2 regions of the Streptomyces sp. CA-135486 genome follow, and region 1 is predicted to be linked to the other one. Evidence: predicted binding sites of a transcription regulator. Region 1 holds the regulator's gene; the other holds the start of a gene.
What was found. The regulator HrcA, encoded in region 1, represses chaperone genes, less so after heat shock. The targets are predictions, from matches to a motif close to TTNGCACTCNGNNNNNCNGAGTGCNAA.
Positions count from the first base shown of each region.

Region 2: the regulator HrcA is predicted to act here: its motif matches at 3,822-3,848, upstream of groL (chaperonin GroEL).

Region 1 covers NZ_JBNJMM010000001.1:1,337,961-1,345,788, forward strand. The annotation lists gene hemW (radical SAM family heme chaperone HemW) at 1-865, shown strand, start outside; gene ACQEVG_RS05955 (DUF3097 domain-containing protein) at 949-1,752, opposite strand; gene ACQEVG_RS05960 (MBL fold metallo-hydrolase) at 1,762-2,484, opposite strand; gene hrcA (heat-inducible transcriptional repressor HrcA) at 2,662-3,687, shown strand; gene dnaJ (molecular chaperone DnaJ) at 3,688-4,824, shown strand; gene ACQEVG_RS05975 (nitronate monooxygenase) at 5,097-6,170, shown strand; gene ACQEVG_RS05980 (16S rRNA (uracil(1498)-N(3))-methyltransferase) at 6,167-6,910, shown strand; gene ACQEVG_RS05985 (hypothetical protein) at 7,330-7,680, shown strand; gene ACQEVG_RS05990 (S41 family peptidase) at 7,728-7,828, shown strand, end outside.
Region 2 covers NZ_JBNJMM010000001.1:320,070-327,897, forward strand. The annotation lists gene ACQEVG_RS01570 (hypothetical protein) at 1-93, opposite strand, end outside; gene ACQEVG_RS01575 (glucosyl-3-phosphoglycerate synthase) at 132-1,097, opposite strand; SAM riboswitch class I at 1,242-1,369, shown strand; gene thrC (threonine synthase) at 1,387-2,667, shown strand; gene ACQEVG_RS01585 (MoaD/ThiS family protein) at 2,694-2,969, shown strand; gene ACQEVG_RS01590 (cold-shock protein) at 3,400-3,603, shown strand; gene groL (chaperonin GroEL) at 3,974-5,596, shown strand; gene ACQEVG_RS01600 (DUF397 domain-containing protein) at 5,620-5,871, opposite strand; gene ACQEVG_RS01605 (DUF1036 domain-containing protein) at 5,885-6,235, opposite strand; gene ACQEVG_RS01610 (hypothetical protein) at 6,240-6,449, opposite strand; gene ACQEVG_RS01615 (hypothetical protein) at 6,665-7,687, shown strand; gene ACQEVG_RS01620 (hypothetical protein) at 7,684-7,828, shown strand, end outside.

The DNA.
Region 1 (7,828 bases):
GGACGACGCGGAGATCACCACCGAGGCGAATCCGGAGTCGGTGAACCCCGAGTATCTGGCGGAGCTGCGCGAGGGCGGCTTCAACCGGATCTCCTTCGGCATGCAGAGCGCGCGGCAGCATGTGCTGAAGGTGCTGGACCGTACACATACGCCGGGGCGGCCCGAGGCATGCGTGGCGGAGGCGCGGGCGGCGGGCTTCGGCCATGTGAACCTCGACCTGATCTACGGCACGCCGGGGGAGTCCGACGACGACTGGCGCGCGTCGCTCGCCGCGGCGGTGGGCGCGGGTCCCGACCACATCTCGGCGTACGCGCTGATCGTGGAGGAGGGCACGCAGCTGGCGCGGCGGATCCGGCGCGGTGAGGTCCCGATGACGGACGACGACGTCCACGCGGACCGGTATCTGATCGCCGACGACGTGCTGTCGCGCGCCGGTTTCGACTGGTACGAGGTCTCCAACTGGTCGACCTCCCGGGCGGGCCGGTGCCTGCACAACGAGCTGTACTGGCGCGGCGCGGACTGGTGGGGCGCGGGACCCGGGGCGCACAGCCATGTGGGCGGCGTGCGCTGGTGGAACGTGAAGCACCCGGGCGCGTATGCGGCGGCGCTGGCGGAGGGGCGGTCGCCGGGGGCGGGCCGCGAGGTGCTCTCGCCGCAGGACCGCCGGGTGGAGCGCGTCCTGCTGGAACTGCGCCTGCGCGAGGGCGTGCCACTGTCGCTGCTCCGGCCCGCGGGCCTCGCGGCGGCGGGGCGCGCGCTGGGGGACGGCCTGCTGGAGTCGGGGGCGTACGAGGCGGGGAGTGCGGTGCTGACGTTGCGGGGGCGGTTGCTGGCGGATGCGGTGGTGCGGGACCTGGTGGACTGACGGGGCGGAGCCCTGCCGGGCCTTCCCGAGTGGGGGCTCCGCCCCGAGCCCCGCTCCTCAGTCGCCGGAGGGGCGGGACATTCCTACGGCGCCGTCACGAAATCGATCAGCTCCTCCACCCGCCCCAGCAGCTCCGGTTCCAGGTCCCTGTAGGACCGCACCCCGGAGAGAATCCGCTGCCACGCCGCCCCCGTGTTCTCCCGCCAGCCCAGTGCGCGGCAGACGCCCGTCTTCCAGTCCTGGCCGTGCGGGATCGACGGCCACGCCGGGATGCCCACCGAGGAGGGCTTCACCGCCTCCCACACGTCGATGTAGGGATGGCCCACCACCAGCACGTCCGCGCCCGTGACCCGGTCCGCGATGCGGGACTCCTTCGAGCCGGGGACCAGATGGTCCACCAGGACGCCGAGGCGTGCGTCCGGGCCGGGGGCGAAGTCGGCGACGATCGACGGGAGGTCGTCGATGCCCTCCAGGTACTCGACGACGACGCCCTCGATGCGCAGGTCGTCGCCCCAGACGCGTTCCACGAGTTCCGCGTCGTGGCGGCCCTCCACGTAGATGCGGCCCGCACGGGCGACACGGGCGCGCGCCCCCGGGACCGCTATCGATCCCGAGGCCGTACGGGCCGGGCGGGCCGGGCCCGCAGCCGAGGGGCGGACGAGGGTGACCACCTTCCCCTCCAGGAGGAAGCCCCGCGGCTCCAGCGGGAAGACCCGGTGCTTGCCGAAGCGGTCCTCCAGCGTCACCGTCCCCGCCTCACAGCGGATCACCGCACCGCAGAAGCCCGTCCCGACCTCCTCCACGACCAGATCGGGCTCGGCCGGCACCTCCGGTGCGGGCCGCGACTTCTTCCAAGGCGGGGTCAGATCCGGGCTGTAGCTGCGCATTCGGCGACGCTACGACACCCCGAAGCGCGCCGCCAGCATGTCTCGCTGCGCGCGTACGAACGCCGCGTCCACGACCGCCCCGTGCCCCGGCACATACACCGCGTCCTCGCCGCCCAGTGACAGCAGCCGGTCCAGCGCCGCCGGCCAGCGGGACGGGATGGCGTCCGGGCCCGCCTGCGGCTCGCCGGACTCCTCCACCAGGTCGCCGCAGAACACCACCTCCGGGTCCCCCGGCACCAGCACCGCGAGGTCGTGGCCCGAATGACCGGGGCCCACGTTCGCCAGCAGCACCTGGCGGCCGCCCAGCTCCAGCGTCCACTCGCCGCACACCAGATGCTGCGGCACCACCAGCACGTCGACCGCCTCCGCCGCATCGGCGGCCAAGACCCCGTGGCGTACCGCCGAGCCCCGGATCGCGTCCCGGTCCCGCCGCATCAGATCCGCGATGCCCACCGCGCCGTACACCTCGGCCCCCGAGAACGCCGCCGTCCCCAGCACATGGTCGAAGTGGGGGTGACTCAGTGCGATATGCGTCACGCGGCGGCCGGGCAGCAGCGCCTGTGCCTGAGTGCGCAGCTCGGCGCCCTCACGCAGTGTGGAGCCCGTGTCGTACATGAGGACACGGTCCTCACCGGCGATCAATCCGGTGGTCGCGTCCCAGACCGGCAGCCGTCGACGCCCCACCCCGTCGGCCAACCGCTCCCAGCCGAAGTCTTCCCAACTGACGTCCATACCGCGACGCTACTGGCAGCGACCGGCACAGCGCGCGGTAGCGTGGTCGGCTGTCCTGGCTGGCGGCCCTTGCTAGGGGTGTACCTCACCGCCGTACACTGGCACGGGGAAAATGCTGGCACTCGTACGCAGCGAGTGCCAGGCACCACCGAGGAACCACAGCTGGAGGTGTGCGCGATGCTCAGCGAACGCAGACTCGAGGTGCTGCGCGCCATCGTCCAGGACTATGTCGGCACCGAGGAGCCCGTCGGCTCCAAGGCGCTCACCGAGCGTCACAAGCTCGGCGTCTCGCCGGCGACCGTCCGCAACGACATGGCCGTGCTGGAGGACGAGGGCTACATCGCCCAGCCCCACACCAGCGCCGGCCGTATCCCCACGGACAAGGGTTACCGGCTCTTCGTCGACAAGCTGGCCGGCGTCAAGCCGCTGTCGTCGCCCGAGCGGCGCGCCATCCACAGCTTCCTGGACGGAGCCGTCGATCTCGACGACGTGGTCGGCCGTACGGTACGGCTGCTGGCGCAGCTGACCCGGCAGGTCGCCATCGTCCAGTACCCCTCGCTGACCCGGTCCACCGTCCGGCATGTGGAGCTCCTCTCCCTCGCGCCGGCCCGGCTGATGCTCGTGCTGATCACGGACACCGGGCGGGTCGAGCAGCGCATGATCGACTGCCCCGCGCCGTTCGGCGACAGCTCGCTCGCGGACCTGCGGGCCCGGCTCAACAGCCGGGTCGTCGGGCGCCGCTTCGCGGATGTGCCGCAGCTGGTGCAGGACCTTCCCGAGTCCTTCGATTCGGAGGACCGCGGGACCGTCTCCACGGTGCTCTCGACCCTGCTCGAGACCCTGGTCGAGGAGACCGAGGAGCGGCTGATGATCGGCGGCACCGCCAATCTGACCCGCTTCGGGCACGACTTCCCGCTGACCATCAGGCCGGTGCTGGAGGCGCTCGAGGAGCATGTGGTGCTCCTCAAACTGCTCGGTGAGGCGAAGGAATCGGGCGGCATGGGCATGACCGTACGGATCGGTCATGAGAACGCCCATGAGGGCCTCAACTCCACGTCCGTCGTCGCGGTGGGCTACGGTTCGGGCGACGAGGCAGTTGCCAAACTCGGCGTGGTCGGACCGACCCGCATGGACTACCCCGGAACGATGGGAGCGGTACGCGCAGTGGCACGTTACGTCGGACAGATCCTGGCGGAGTCGTAAGTGGCCACGGACTACTACGCCGTACTCGGCGTACGCCGCGACGCGTCCCAGGACGAGATCAAGAAGGCCTTCCGCCGGCTTGCCCGTGAACTCCACCCGGATGTGAATCCGGACCCGAAGACGCAGGAGCGCTTCAAGGAGATCAACGCCGCGTACGAGGTGCTGTCGGACCCGCAGAAGAAGCAGGTCTACGACCTCGGCGGGGACCCGCTGTCGCAGGCGGGCGGCGGTGGCGCGGGCGGCTTCGGAGCCGGTGGCTTCGGAAACTTCTCGGACATCATGGACGCGTTCTTCGGGACGGCGTCGCAGCGGGGACCGAGGTCGCGCACGCGGCGAGGCCAGGACGCCATGATCCGCCTGGAGATCGACCTCAACGAGGCGGCCTTCGGCACGACGAAGGACATCCAGGTCGACACGGCCGTCGTGTGCACCACGTGCTCCGGCGAGGGCGCCGCGCCGGGCACCTCGGCGCAGACGTGTGACATGTGCCGTGGCCGTGGTGAGGTCTCGCAGGTGACGCGGTCCTTCCTGGGGCAGGTCATGACCTCGCGGCCGTGCCCGCAGTGCCAGGGCTTCGGCACGGTCGTGCCGACGCCGTGCCCCGAGTGCGCGGGCGACGGGCGTGTACGGTCCCGCCGGACTCTTACGGTCAAGATCCCGGCCGGTGTCGACAACGGGACGCGCATCCAGCTCGCCGGCGAGGGCGAGGTCGGGCCGGGCGGCGGCCCCGCGGGTGATCTGTACGTGGAGATCCACGAGCTGCCGCACCCGGTCTTCCAGCGGCGCGGCGACGATCTGCACTGCACGGTGACGATCCCGATGACGGCGGCGGCGCTGGGCACGAAGTGCCCGCTGGAGACGCTGGACGGGATGGAAGAGGTCGACATCCGCCCGGGCACGCAGTCGGGCCAGTCGATCCCGCTGCACGGGCGCGGGATCACGCACCTGCGGGGCGGGGGGCGCGGCGACCTGATCGTGCACGTCGAGGTGATGACGCCGTCGAAGCTGGACGCGGACCAGGAGAGGCTGCTGCGGGATCTGGCGAAGCTGCGGGGCGAGGAACGGCCACTGGGCCAGTTCCAGCCGGGCCAGCAGGGTCTGTTCTCCCGCCTGAAGGACGCGTTCAACGGTCGGTAGGGTCTGGGCCGGCGGGGGCGCGTGAGCTGCGCGCGCCTGTCGGCGGGTCCGCCCCGCGTGGGTACCGCAGACCTTGCGCGGTCGCGCAGCCGACGGCGGACGGGGCTCGGGGGCATGCCCCCCGGTTTCGGGAAATGGCCGGGTGGGGGAAATCGCACCCCAGAGCTCGGCCGCGGCGCCGCAGCGGGGGCCCGCACAGCCCCGCCCACGCCCTCTTTCGGGCACCGAACACCCGATTCGGTGCCGCGCCGGTGACGTGGCACCATGCCTGCATGTCCTCCGCACTGACCGATCTCTGCCGGCACCCGATCGTGCAGGCCCCCATGGCGGGCGGCGCATCCTGTCCCCCCTTGGCCGCCGCCGTGTCCGAAGCCGGTGGGCTCGGGTTTCTCGCTGCCGGGTACAAGACCGCGGACGGCATGTACCAGGACGTCAAACAGGTCCGCGGGCTCACCTCGCAGCCCTTCGGCGTGAATCTCTTCATGCCGCAGCCGGGCACGGCCGACCCCGCCGCCGTCGAGGTCTACCGGCATCAGCTCGCCGGTGAGGCGGCCTGGTACGAGACGCCCCTGGGCGACCCCGACTCCGGGCGCGACGACGGGTACGAGGCCAAGCTCGCCATCCTCCTCGACGACCCCGTTCCCGTCGTCTCCTTCACCTTCGGCTGCCCGACCCGTGACGTGCTCGACTCCTTCGCCAAGGCCGGCACCTTCACCGTCGTGACCGTCACCTCGCCCGACGAGGCGCAGGCCGCCCAGTGGGCCGGTGCCGACGCCGTGTGTGTGCAGGGCATCGAGGCGGGCGGGCACCAGGGCACGCACCGGGACGACCCCGCGTTCGACGGCGCCGGGATCGGGCTGCTCTCGCTCATCGCGCTGGTCCGCGAGACCGTACAGCTGCCGATCATCGCCGCGGGCGGCCTGATGCGCGGCGGTCAGATCGCCGGCGCGCTCGCCGCGGGCGCGGTCGCCGGGCAGCTCGGGACCGCGTTCCTGGTCTGCCCCGAGTCCGGCGCCAATGCGCTGCACAAGCAGGCCATGACGAATCCGCTGTTCGTACGTACGGAGTTGACCCGCGCCTTCTCCGGGCGGCCGGCCCGCGGCCTGGTGAATCGTTTCATGCGCGAGCACGGCCCGTACGCCCCCGCCGCCTACCCCGAGGTGCACCACCTGACCAGTGGCCTGCGCAAGGCCGCCGCCAAGGCGGGCGACCCGCAGGGTATGGCGCTGTGGGCCGGTCAGGGCCACCGGATGGCCCGCGAACTGCCCGCCGGGCAGCTCGTCGAGGTCCTCGCCGCCGAAGCCGACTCCGCGCGCGCCGCGCTCGCGCTGGGCGGCTCCCGATGACCGCGCCCGTGTTCCTCGTCGACTCACTGGACGGCGTGGGCCCGGGCTCGCTGATCACCCTGGACGGGCCGGAAGGGCGGCACGCCGTCTCCGTACGCAGGCTGCAGTCCGGTGAGGACATCGTGCTGACGGACGGGCGAGGGCGCGGCGCGGCAGGTGTGGTGCTGCGGACCGAGGGCAAGGACCGGCTGATCGTCGAACCGCTGCAGTTTCCCACGGAGCCCGAGCCCACGCCCCGTCTCACCGTCGTCCAGGCCCTCCCCAAGGGCGACCGTGGCGAACTCGCCGTCGAGACCATGACGGAGACCGGCGTCGACGCCGTCGTGCCCTGGGCCGCCGCGCGCTGTATCACGCAGTGGAAGGGCGAGCGGGGCGCCAAGTCCCTCGCCAAGTGGCGGGCCACGGCGCGCGAGGCGGGCAAGCAGTCGCGCAGGCTCCGCTTTCCCGAGGTCGCGGACGCGGCAACGACCAAGCAGGTTGCGGCGCTTCTGGCCGAGGCCGATTTCGCGGCCGTGCTGCACGAGGAGGGCGCCGAGCCCCTGGCCACCGCGGAACTGCCCGCGCGGGGGTCGATCGTGCTGGTGGTGGGGCCCGAAGGGGGCGTGTCCCCGGAGGAGTTGGCGGCGTTCGCCGAGGCGGGTGCGAAGCCGTACCGGCTGGGGCGCAGCGTGCTGCGCACCTCCACCGCCGGCACGGCCGCGACGGCGCTGTTGCTGGGCCGCACCGGCCGCTGGTCCTAGCTGTCTGACCGGCCCGGCTTTCACTTCGCGGCCGGCTGGGCGGGCAGTGTGAAGACATGCTGCGGGGTCACGATCTGGCCCAGCGACTTGAGCGGCCCGCCGCACGCACCGCGAGGAACGTGTCGGCGTCGACCACGAGCCGGCGCGTGCGATGCGGCTTTCTGGTCATGTCACCGACCGTACGGGGGATTTGTGTCCGCAACCACTCTTTCCTCCCGGGGGACTAGGTGCCACCCTGCGTCTATGCGGGGCATGAGACCAACGAGGTACCGGCGCTCCCTTGTCGCAATCGGCGTCGCAGGGGCGGCAGTTGTGGGTGTCGCGGCCTGTGAGCCGGTGAGCGGCGGGCTGAGCCCGTCGCGGTCGCGGTCACCACCGACAAGACGGGGACCAGCACGCTGGAGCGGATCGGCTTCAAGGTGCGCTGGCTGAGCTGTACGGCGAAGATCGGCGACGGGAAGGCCAGTGCCGGGGCGTCCACGCCGCCCTCCGGCGGGGGCGTTGCCACCGTCGACTGCCAGGGAGAGACCGACTCCGGCCAGAAGATCACGCTCAAGGGCAGGGTGACGGAGGAGCGTTCCGGCGCGTGCGTACGCGGCAACCTGATCGCCAGGATCGACGGCAAGGTTGTCTTCGAGGCCAGCGTCCTCGGTAACTGCAACGCCGCTTCCAGCAGCGGCCCTTCGCCCACCCCACCGGGCGGGCAGCCGCGGCCCACGGTCACGGTGACCGTTACCGTGACCGAGACACGCGACCCGCCGGGCAAGTGATCCCCAAAGCCGTGACCGGGCGGTGGCACCCTGCCTAGGGTGACGGTGTGACGCACCCTGCCTACCTCCGGTACCCGCATGTCCACGGCGAGTTGATCGCCTTCACCGCAGAGGACGACGTCTGGGTCGCCCCGCTCGACGGGGGCCG
Region 2 (7,828 bases), 1.0 Mb from region 1:
CAAGAGCTCGCTGTTGTGGTTGCCACGATGCGCGGGGGCGATGGTGTCGGCCACCGCCTGCCCGAGAAACGCCACTCTGTATACAAAGCTCATACATAGGAAATTTAGACAAGATGGCCGGTTCTTCGTGGTTATGCCGCGCGACGCGCCGCGTACTCACCGATCTCGCGCATCGGCGGCCGCTCATCCGTGTCCACCGTGTACGTACGCGGTTCAAAACCACCCTCGCCCCGCACGAACTGCGTCAGCGCGGGCCGCACCAAGTGGCCACGGGAGAGCCGGAGTTGAGCCGTGCGGTAGATCGCCGCCGCCATCCGGCCCAGCGCCTGACCGTCCTGGTGACGGTGTTTGCGCGAGCCGACGTCCACCTGCGCCAGTGCGTCCAGGCCCACCGTGTGCAGTGCGTCCACGAGAAGGCCCAGCTCCACGCCGTATCCGACGGGGAAGGGCAGCCGCTCCAGCAGCGAGCGCCGTGCCGCGTACTCCCCGCCCAGCGGCTGGACGAAACCGGCCAGCTGCGGCCAGTGCAGATTGAGCAGCGGGCGCGCCACCAGCTCGGTGACCCTGCCGCCCTGCCCCGGTGTCCTGCCAGAGGCGGGCGGATCGAACCCGGGACCCAGCGGCCGGTCGTACATCGCCTTGACGAACTGCACCTCGGGGTCGGTCAGCAGCGGCCCGACGATTCCGGAGACGAAGTCCGCCGAGAACTCCCGCAGGTCGGCGTCGACGAAGCAGACGATGTCGCCGCTGGTCACCATCAGCGAGCGCCACAGCACCTCGCCCTTGCCGGGGACGGCCGGTATCCGGGGCAGGATCGCGTCCCGGTGCACCACCCGGGCGCCGGCCGCCGCGGCCACCTCGGCTGTACGATCGCTGGAGCCGGAGTCGATCACGACCAGCTCGTCGACCAGCGCCGTGGCCTCCATCAGCTCGCGCCGGATCACGGTGACGATCTCGCCGACGGTCGACTCCTCGTCGAGCGCGGGCAGGACGACGCTGATGGTCGTACCGCGCTTGGCGGCCATCAGCCTGCCGAGCGGGCGGTCGGCCGCCGACCAGGAACGCCTGGTCAGCCAGCGCTCCACCTCTTCCAGCACGCTCGTTACTCCCTGGCTAGTGATCGGCTAGTGATCCATCTCGCGGTTCGGACGACTATCTCAACCGTCCCCGCCTTCGGTTACAGTCTTGAACAACGCGGATGACCGTCGCATGCCGGGGTCGTCTCGCTGACAATCGAATACCGCTCATCCAGAGGGGCAGAGGGAACGGCCCGTTGAAGCCCCGGCAACCCTCCCGCCGACCGCGAGGTCACGGTGGGGAAGGTGCCAATTCCGTCTTGTGGCGAAATGCGTCACGAGGAAGATGAGGAGAAAGGGCCTCGCCACCATGGCTGTGCAGACTGTCGCAACCACCCCCGTGAACCTCGGTCCCGCCGCGGCGCTCTCGTGTCGCGAATGCGGAGAGCGTTTCGAGCTCGGTCCGATCTTCGCCTGTGCCTCCTGTTTCGGGCCGCTGGAAGTCGCGTACGACCTGCCGGTCGGCGACCCCGAGGCGCTGAGGAAGCGGATCGAAGCGGGTCCGGACAACATCTGGCGGTACGCCCCGCTGCTGCCCGTCCCCGCCGACGTGGCCGAGAAGCCGAACATCAACCCCGGCTTCACCAAGCTCGTCAAGGCCGACAACCTCGCCCGTGAGCTGGGCGTCACCGGCGGCCTGTACATCAAGGACGACTCCGGCAACCCGACGCACTCCTTCAAGGACCGCGTTGTCGCCATCGCCGTCGAGGCCGCGCGCGCCTTCGGCTTCACCACCCTGTCCTGCTCCTCCACCGGCAACCTCGCCGGCGCGGTCGGCGCCGCCGCCGCGCGGGCCGGCTTCCGCTCCTGCGTGTTCATCCCGCACGACCTGGAACAGGGCAAGGTCGTCATGGCCGCGGTGTACGGCGGCGAGCTCGTCGGCATCGAGGGCAACTACGACGACGTCAACCGCTTCTGCTCGGAGCTCATCGGCGACCCGCTCGGCGAGGGCTGGGGCTTTGTCAACGTCAACCTCCGCCCGTACTACGGCGAGGGCTCCAAGACGCTGGCGTACGAGATCTGCGAGCAGCTCGGCTGGCGGCTGCCGGACCAGATCGTCGTCCCCATCGCCTCGGGCTCGCAGCTCACGAAGATCGACAAGGGTCTGCAGGAGCTGATCAAGCTCGGCCTGGTCGAGGACAAGCCGTACAAGATCTTCGGCGCCCAGGCCGAGGGCTGCTCGCCGGTGTCGACCGCCTTCAAGGCCGGACACGACGTCGTACGCCCCCAGAAGCCGAACACCATCGCCAAGTCGCTGGCGATCGGCAACCCGGCCGACGGCCCGTACGTCCTGGACATCGCCCGCCGCACGGGCGGCGCGGTCGAGGACGTCAACGACGAGCAGATCGTCGACGCGATCAAGCTGCTCGCTCGCACGGAGGGCATCTTCGCGGAGACCGCGGGTGGCGTGACCGTGGGCGTGACGCGGAAGCTGATCGAGGCGGGCGTGCTCGACCCGGCGCTCACCACGGTCGTCCTCAACACCGGCGACGGCCTCAAGACCCTGGACGCGGTGGCGCCGACGACCGGCCCGACCGCGACGATTCGCCCGAGCCTGGACGCGTTCCGCGACGCCGGCCTGGCCGGCTGATCCGACTCCCGAGAAAGGCACGCACCATGAGTGTCAACGTCCGCATCCCCACCATTCTCCGTACCTACACGGGCGGTCAGGCCGAGGTCTCGGCCCAGGGCGCGACCCTCTCCGAGGTGATCGCCGACCTGGAGAAGAACCACGCCGGCATCGCCGCCCGGGTCCTCGACGACCAGGGCAAGCTGCGCCGCTTCGTGAACGTGTACGTGAATGACGACGACGTGCGTTTCGAGCAGGGACTCGAGACGGCGACGCCGGACGGGGCGGGAGTTTCGATCATCCCCGCCGTCGCCGGAGGCTGATCGTCAGACGCCGTGTCGGACGGCACACAGAGTTACGCGTATTGCCCTCTCCGCAAGAGAAGCGGAGGGGGCAATTCTGTATGGTTGAGCGCGGTACAGTTGGGGAAGCCCCCCTCCGCTGCGTGTGCCGGCCGCATATGAGAATGCGCCCGAGCCTGACAAGAAGCAGCCAATATGGTCGATCGAATTGCCTCTCTTAGGTGTGATTTGCCGGGCCCGACTTGCCCCGTAATTTCTTGAATTCAGGTCAATTTTCCGTTCGCGCGCGCTCGGAATTCTCGTCCGATTGACCTGTTGCAGAGGGCAGTTGGGCAGATACATTCAGCCGCGGTCGACGCGTTCCGGCGCACACCCCTCCTGTCGGGGTGAGGTCTGACCCGGGTCCGCGAAGTGCGGTCCTGCGCAAGGGCCAGTAATAGGGGAGTTAGGCATGGCTCAGGGCACCGTCAAGTGGTTCAACGCGGAGAAGGGGTACGGCTTCATCGCGGTCGACGGTGGTGCGGATGTTTTCGTCCACTACAGTGCGATCCAGATGGACGGCTACCGCACCCTTGAAGAGGGTCAGCGAGTTGAATTCGAGATCTCGCAGGGCCAGAAGGGGCCGCAGGCGGACATGGTCAAGCTCGCCGTCTGATCTCGGCGCGATCGACCACCGACGCACTCACGCTCACGCCGAGGGGCCCGCATCCCGCGAGGGATGCGGGCCCCTCGTGCGCGTCCACGCGCCTGCGCCCGCCCCGCGCCCCGCACGGAGCCCTTCGGGCGCTTGCGCCCACCCGTCGCCCGACCACCACCCCTCACGGAGCCCTTCGGGCGCTTGCACTCTCATGGGTCGAGTGCTAATCATTGGCGTTAGCACTCTGACAGTGAGAGTGACAACGAGGACCGGGTCGGTGAGGTCCGCAAGCCGGGTGGGGCAAGGAACCACAAGGCCTGCAGGCCGTCCGTCGCGGGCGCCAGGCGCGGTCCGGAGAATCCACCCCAGTCCGGGAGGACCACTTCACATGGCCAAGATCATCGCGTTCGACGAGGAGGCACGGCGCGGTCTCGAGCGCGGGATGAACCAGCTCGCCGACGCCGTCAAGGTCACCCTTGGCCCCAAGGGCCGTAACGTCGTCCTCGAGAAGAAGTGGGGCGCCCCCACGATCACCAACGATGGTGTTTCCATCGCCAAGGAGATCGAGCTCGAGGACCCGTACGAGAAGATCGGCGCCGAGCTGGTCAAGGAAGTCGCCAAGAAGACGGACGACGTCGCCGGCGACGGTACGACCACCGCGACCGTTCTCGCTCAGGCGCTCGTACGCGAGGGCCTGCGCAACGTAGCCGCCGGCGCCAACCCGATGGCCCTCAAGCGTGGCATCGAGAAGGCCGTCGAGGCCGTCTCCGGTGCCCTGCTCGAGCAGGCCAAGGACGTGGAGACCAAGGAGCAGATCGCTTCGACCGCCTCCATCTCCGCTGCCGACACCCAGATCGGTGAGCTCATCGCCGAGGCCATGGACAAGGTCGGCAAGGAAGGCGTCATCACCGTCGAGGAGTCCCAGACCTTCGGTCTGGAGCTGGAGCTCACCGAGGGTATGCGCTTCGACAAGGGCTACATCTCGGCGTACTTCGCCACCGACATGGAGCGTATGGAGGCGTCGCTCGACGACCCGTACATCCTGATCGTCAACTCGAAGATCAGCTCGGTCAAGGACCTGCTGCCGCTCCTCGAGAAGGTCATGCAGTCCGGCAAGCCGCTGCTGATCATCGCCGAGGACGTCGAGGGCGAGGCCCTGTCGACCCTGGTCGTCAACAAGATCCGCGGCACCTTCAAGTCCGTCGCCGTCAAGGCCCCGGGCTTCGGCGACCGCCGCAAGGCGATGCTGAACGACATCGCCATCCTCACCGGCGGCACGGTCATCTCCGAGGAGGTCGGCCTCAAGCTCGAGAACGCCGGCCTGGACCTGCTGGGCCGCGCCCGCAAGGTCGTCATCACCAAGGACGAGACCACGATCGTCGACGGCGCGGGCGAGAGCGACCAGGTTGCCGGTCGCGTCAACCAGATCCGTGCCGAGATCGAGAACTCCGACTCGGACTACGACCGCGAGAAGCTCCAGGAGCGCCTCGCGAAGCTGGCCGGCGGCGTGGCCGTCATCAAGGCCGGCGCCGCGACCGAGGTCGAGCTCAAGGAGCGCAAGCACCGCATCGAGGACGCGGTGCGCAACGCCAAGGCCGCCGTCGAGGAGGGCATCGTCGCCGGTGGTGGCGTCGCGCTCATCCAGGCGTCCGCCGTCTTCGAGAAGCTTGAGCTCGAGGGTGACGAGGCCACGGGTGCCGCCGCTGTGAAGCTGGCCCTGGAGGCCCCGCTGAAGCAGATCGCGGTCAACGCCGGCCTTGAGGGCGGCGTCGTTGTGGAGAAGGTGCGCAACCTGACCGTGGGTCACGGCCTCAACGCCGCGACCGGTGAGTACGTCGACATGATCGCCGAGGGCATCATCGACCCCGCGAAGGTGACCCGCTCTGCCCTGCAGAACGCGGCCTCCATCGCGGCGCTGTTCCTGACCACCGAGGCCGTCATCGCCGACAAGCCGGAGAAGGCCTCTGCGGCCGCTCCGGGCGGCATGCCGGGCGGTGACATGGACTTCTGAGCCTCTTCGGCTCGGTAGCCCGGTTACGTACCGAGGGCGGCACCCCTACTCCCAGGGGGTGCCGCCCTCGGGCGTTCCCGGGGCTCAGTGGGCGAAGTCCTTGAGCCTTTCGGTGCCGAGGGTGATGTTGACCGGGTCGGGGAGCGTGAATCGGACCAGGACGAGGCCCGGAACACGAGCTTCGGACCGTGGGGGTTCTTGGAGTCGCGGACGGGGACGATGCCGGTGCGGCCGACGGCAGCACCTGGCCGGCGTCGCGTCAGGTGCTGCTGCAACGCTCAGCCGCGGCTACCCCGTGAGGGTGAGGGTGAAGTCCTCATTGTCGCCGACATAGAGTTCGCGGAAGCCTCGTGCGTACCCGCCGGACACCCCTGGTTTCTCGCACCGGTTGAATGCCTGGTTCGGAATCTGGACGACATGCGGTCCGGCCCAGACCGGGCTGTTCGCGGCCTCGGCGAAGTAGAACCACATGGGGCTGTACTGGTTCACATCGTTCGCGTAGACCAGCGCACTCCTGCCCGGGTCCATGCCCCACCACCCCATGAGGTGCGGCCCCGTGTTGTGGGGGCAGGAGTTGTCGTAGAACCTGATCGCGACGTATACGCGCGCCGAATACTGGTTGCGGATGGTCAGGCCCACGGTCTCACCCCTCCGACTGCGGGTCCGCAGTGTCCACGACACCCGGCGAGTGCGACGCTTCCCCGTGGGAACGACCTGGAGCCCGTGCCGGGGATACCGCGGCGACGCGGCGGACGGGCTCCTCGCCCAGCGCCACGCGGGGATCGGCGCCGGGCCCCGACGGGTCCGGCAGTTCGACGGCCCCGGGTTCGTTCTCGGCTTCCTCATTCGCCATCGATCAACTCCTCTGTGCGGCAGTTCGGGATGTGCAGCGACAGTGAGCATGGCCCATCAGCCCGTTTGGCGTGCTGCCGGAGAGGCTGGGGTTGCGCGGGAAACTGCCGCGCACAATGGTGGGGAATTTTCTCGGACGAGGCCTGTGCGCCATCTTTCTCGCGGCGGGCCCGCCTGGTCATGATGAGTAGCCATCGGGCATGTACGGGGGGTCCCATGGCTGGTCGAACTGGGCTGGGCAGGCGCTGCGGAGTGCTGGTGTCGGGGGTGCTCGCCGCGGCCTTGGTACTGACGGGCTGCGGTGGCGGAGGCGACGGGGAGAGCGCGCCGCCGCGGGGAAGCGCGGGTGCGGACGGCGGTGAGTGGAGCTCGGGCCCGGACTCCGGGGGGCCCACGTGGCATCCCTCCGACGACGAGGGGTCCGGCGGCTCGGGGAACGGCGGTGGCGGGAACGGTGGCGGGAACGGCGGCAACGACAGGGACGCCGAGTTCGCGTGGTTACCGCCGGGGCCCGACTCGCCCAATACGAACGTCGGGATCGACCCGGAGGACATCTACGACCAGTTGTGGGTGTTCAAGTGTTCCGACGCTCGCGATGCCGTCAGGCAGCACAGCACCGGGAGCAAGTCGTGGAAGCTCGTTCATGCGCTGACGCTGGCCTGTTTGGCGGCGAAGGGTGACACCTCGCAGTGGAATGAGGCGGTGCGGCTGTACGACTCGTTGCACGGGCCCGGGTTCACACACGGCGGCTGCCGCGAGACGGCGGCGTACCGGATGCTGAAGCAGGTGGTGAACTGGCATCGTCAGTACCCGCAGGGGAAGGTCACGCTGCACCGGAGTTCGGGTGACACCACCGCATGCCCGCAGCGTATCACCGCGGTGGTCCCCGGGCCCGAGGTCGTGTTGAAGCCGCCGTACTGGGGGTTCCGGGTGGAGGGCACCTGGCCGAGCGAGGTCATGAACGTGGATCTCGAGGTTGAGGGGGGCGAAGTGCTGACGCTGGAACCGCGCCACAAGCAATGTTGCGAGGGCGCCACGGTCGCCTTCGAGCTACCGGAGTCCTTCACGGGAGCCGGGCTGGTGGATCTGACCCTCCATTTCGAGGGGGGCGGCTCAATGACCAAACGTGGCGCGATCAGAATTGACGGGTCGGCGAACCCGGGTTCGGGCGGGGAATCCCCGGACCCGGACTCCCCGACCACGGACTCCCCTTCGCCTTCCTCCGTCTCGGTGTCGTGACCGCCCCGGACCCGGCACCGCCTGCCGCCGGCAGTCCAACAGGCCCTGACGCCGATCCCGCCCCGGACCCGGGACCGGACCCGGACCCCGGCGACCCGGACCCGGGACCGGACCCGGACCCCGGCGACCCGGACCCGGGAC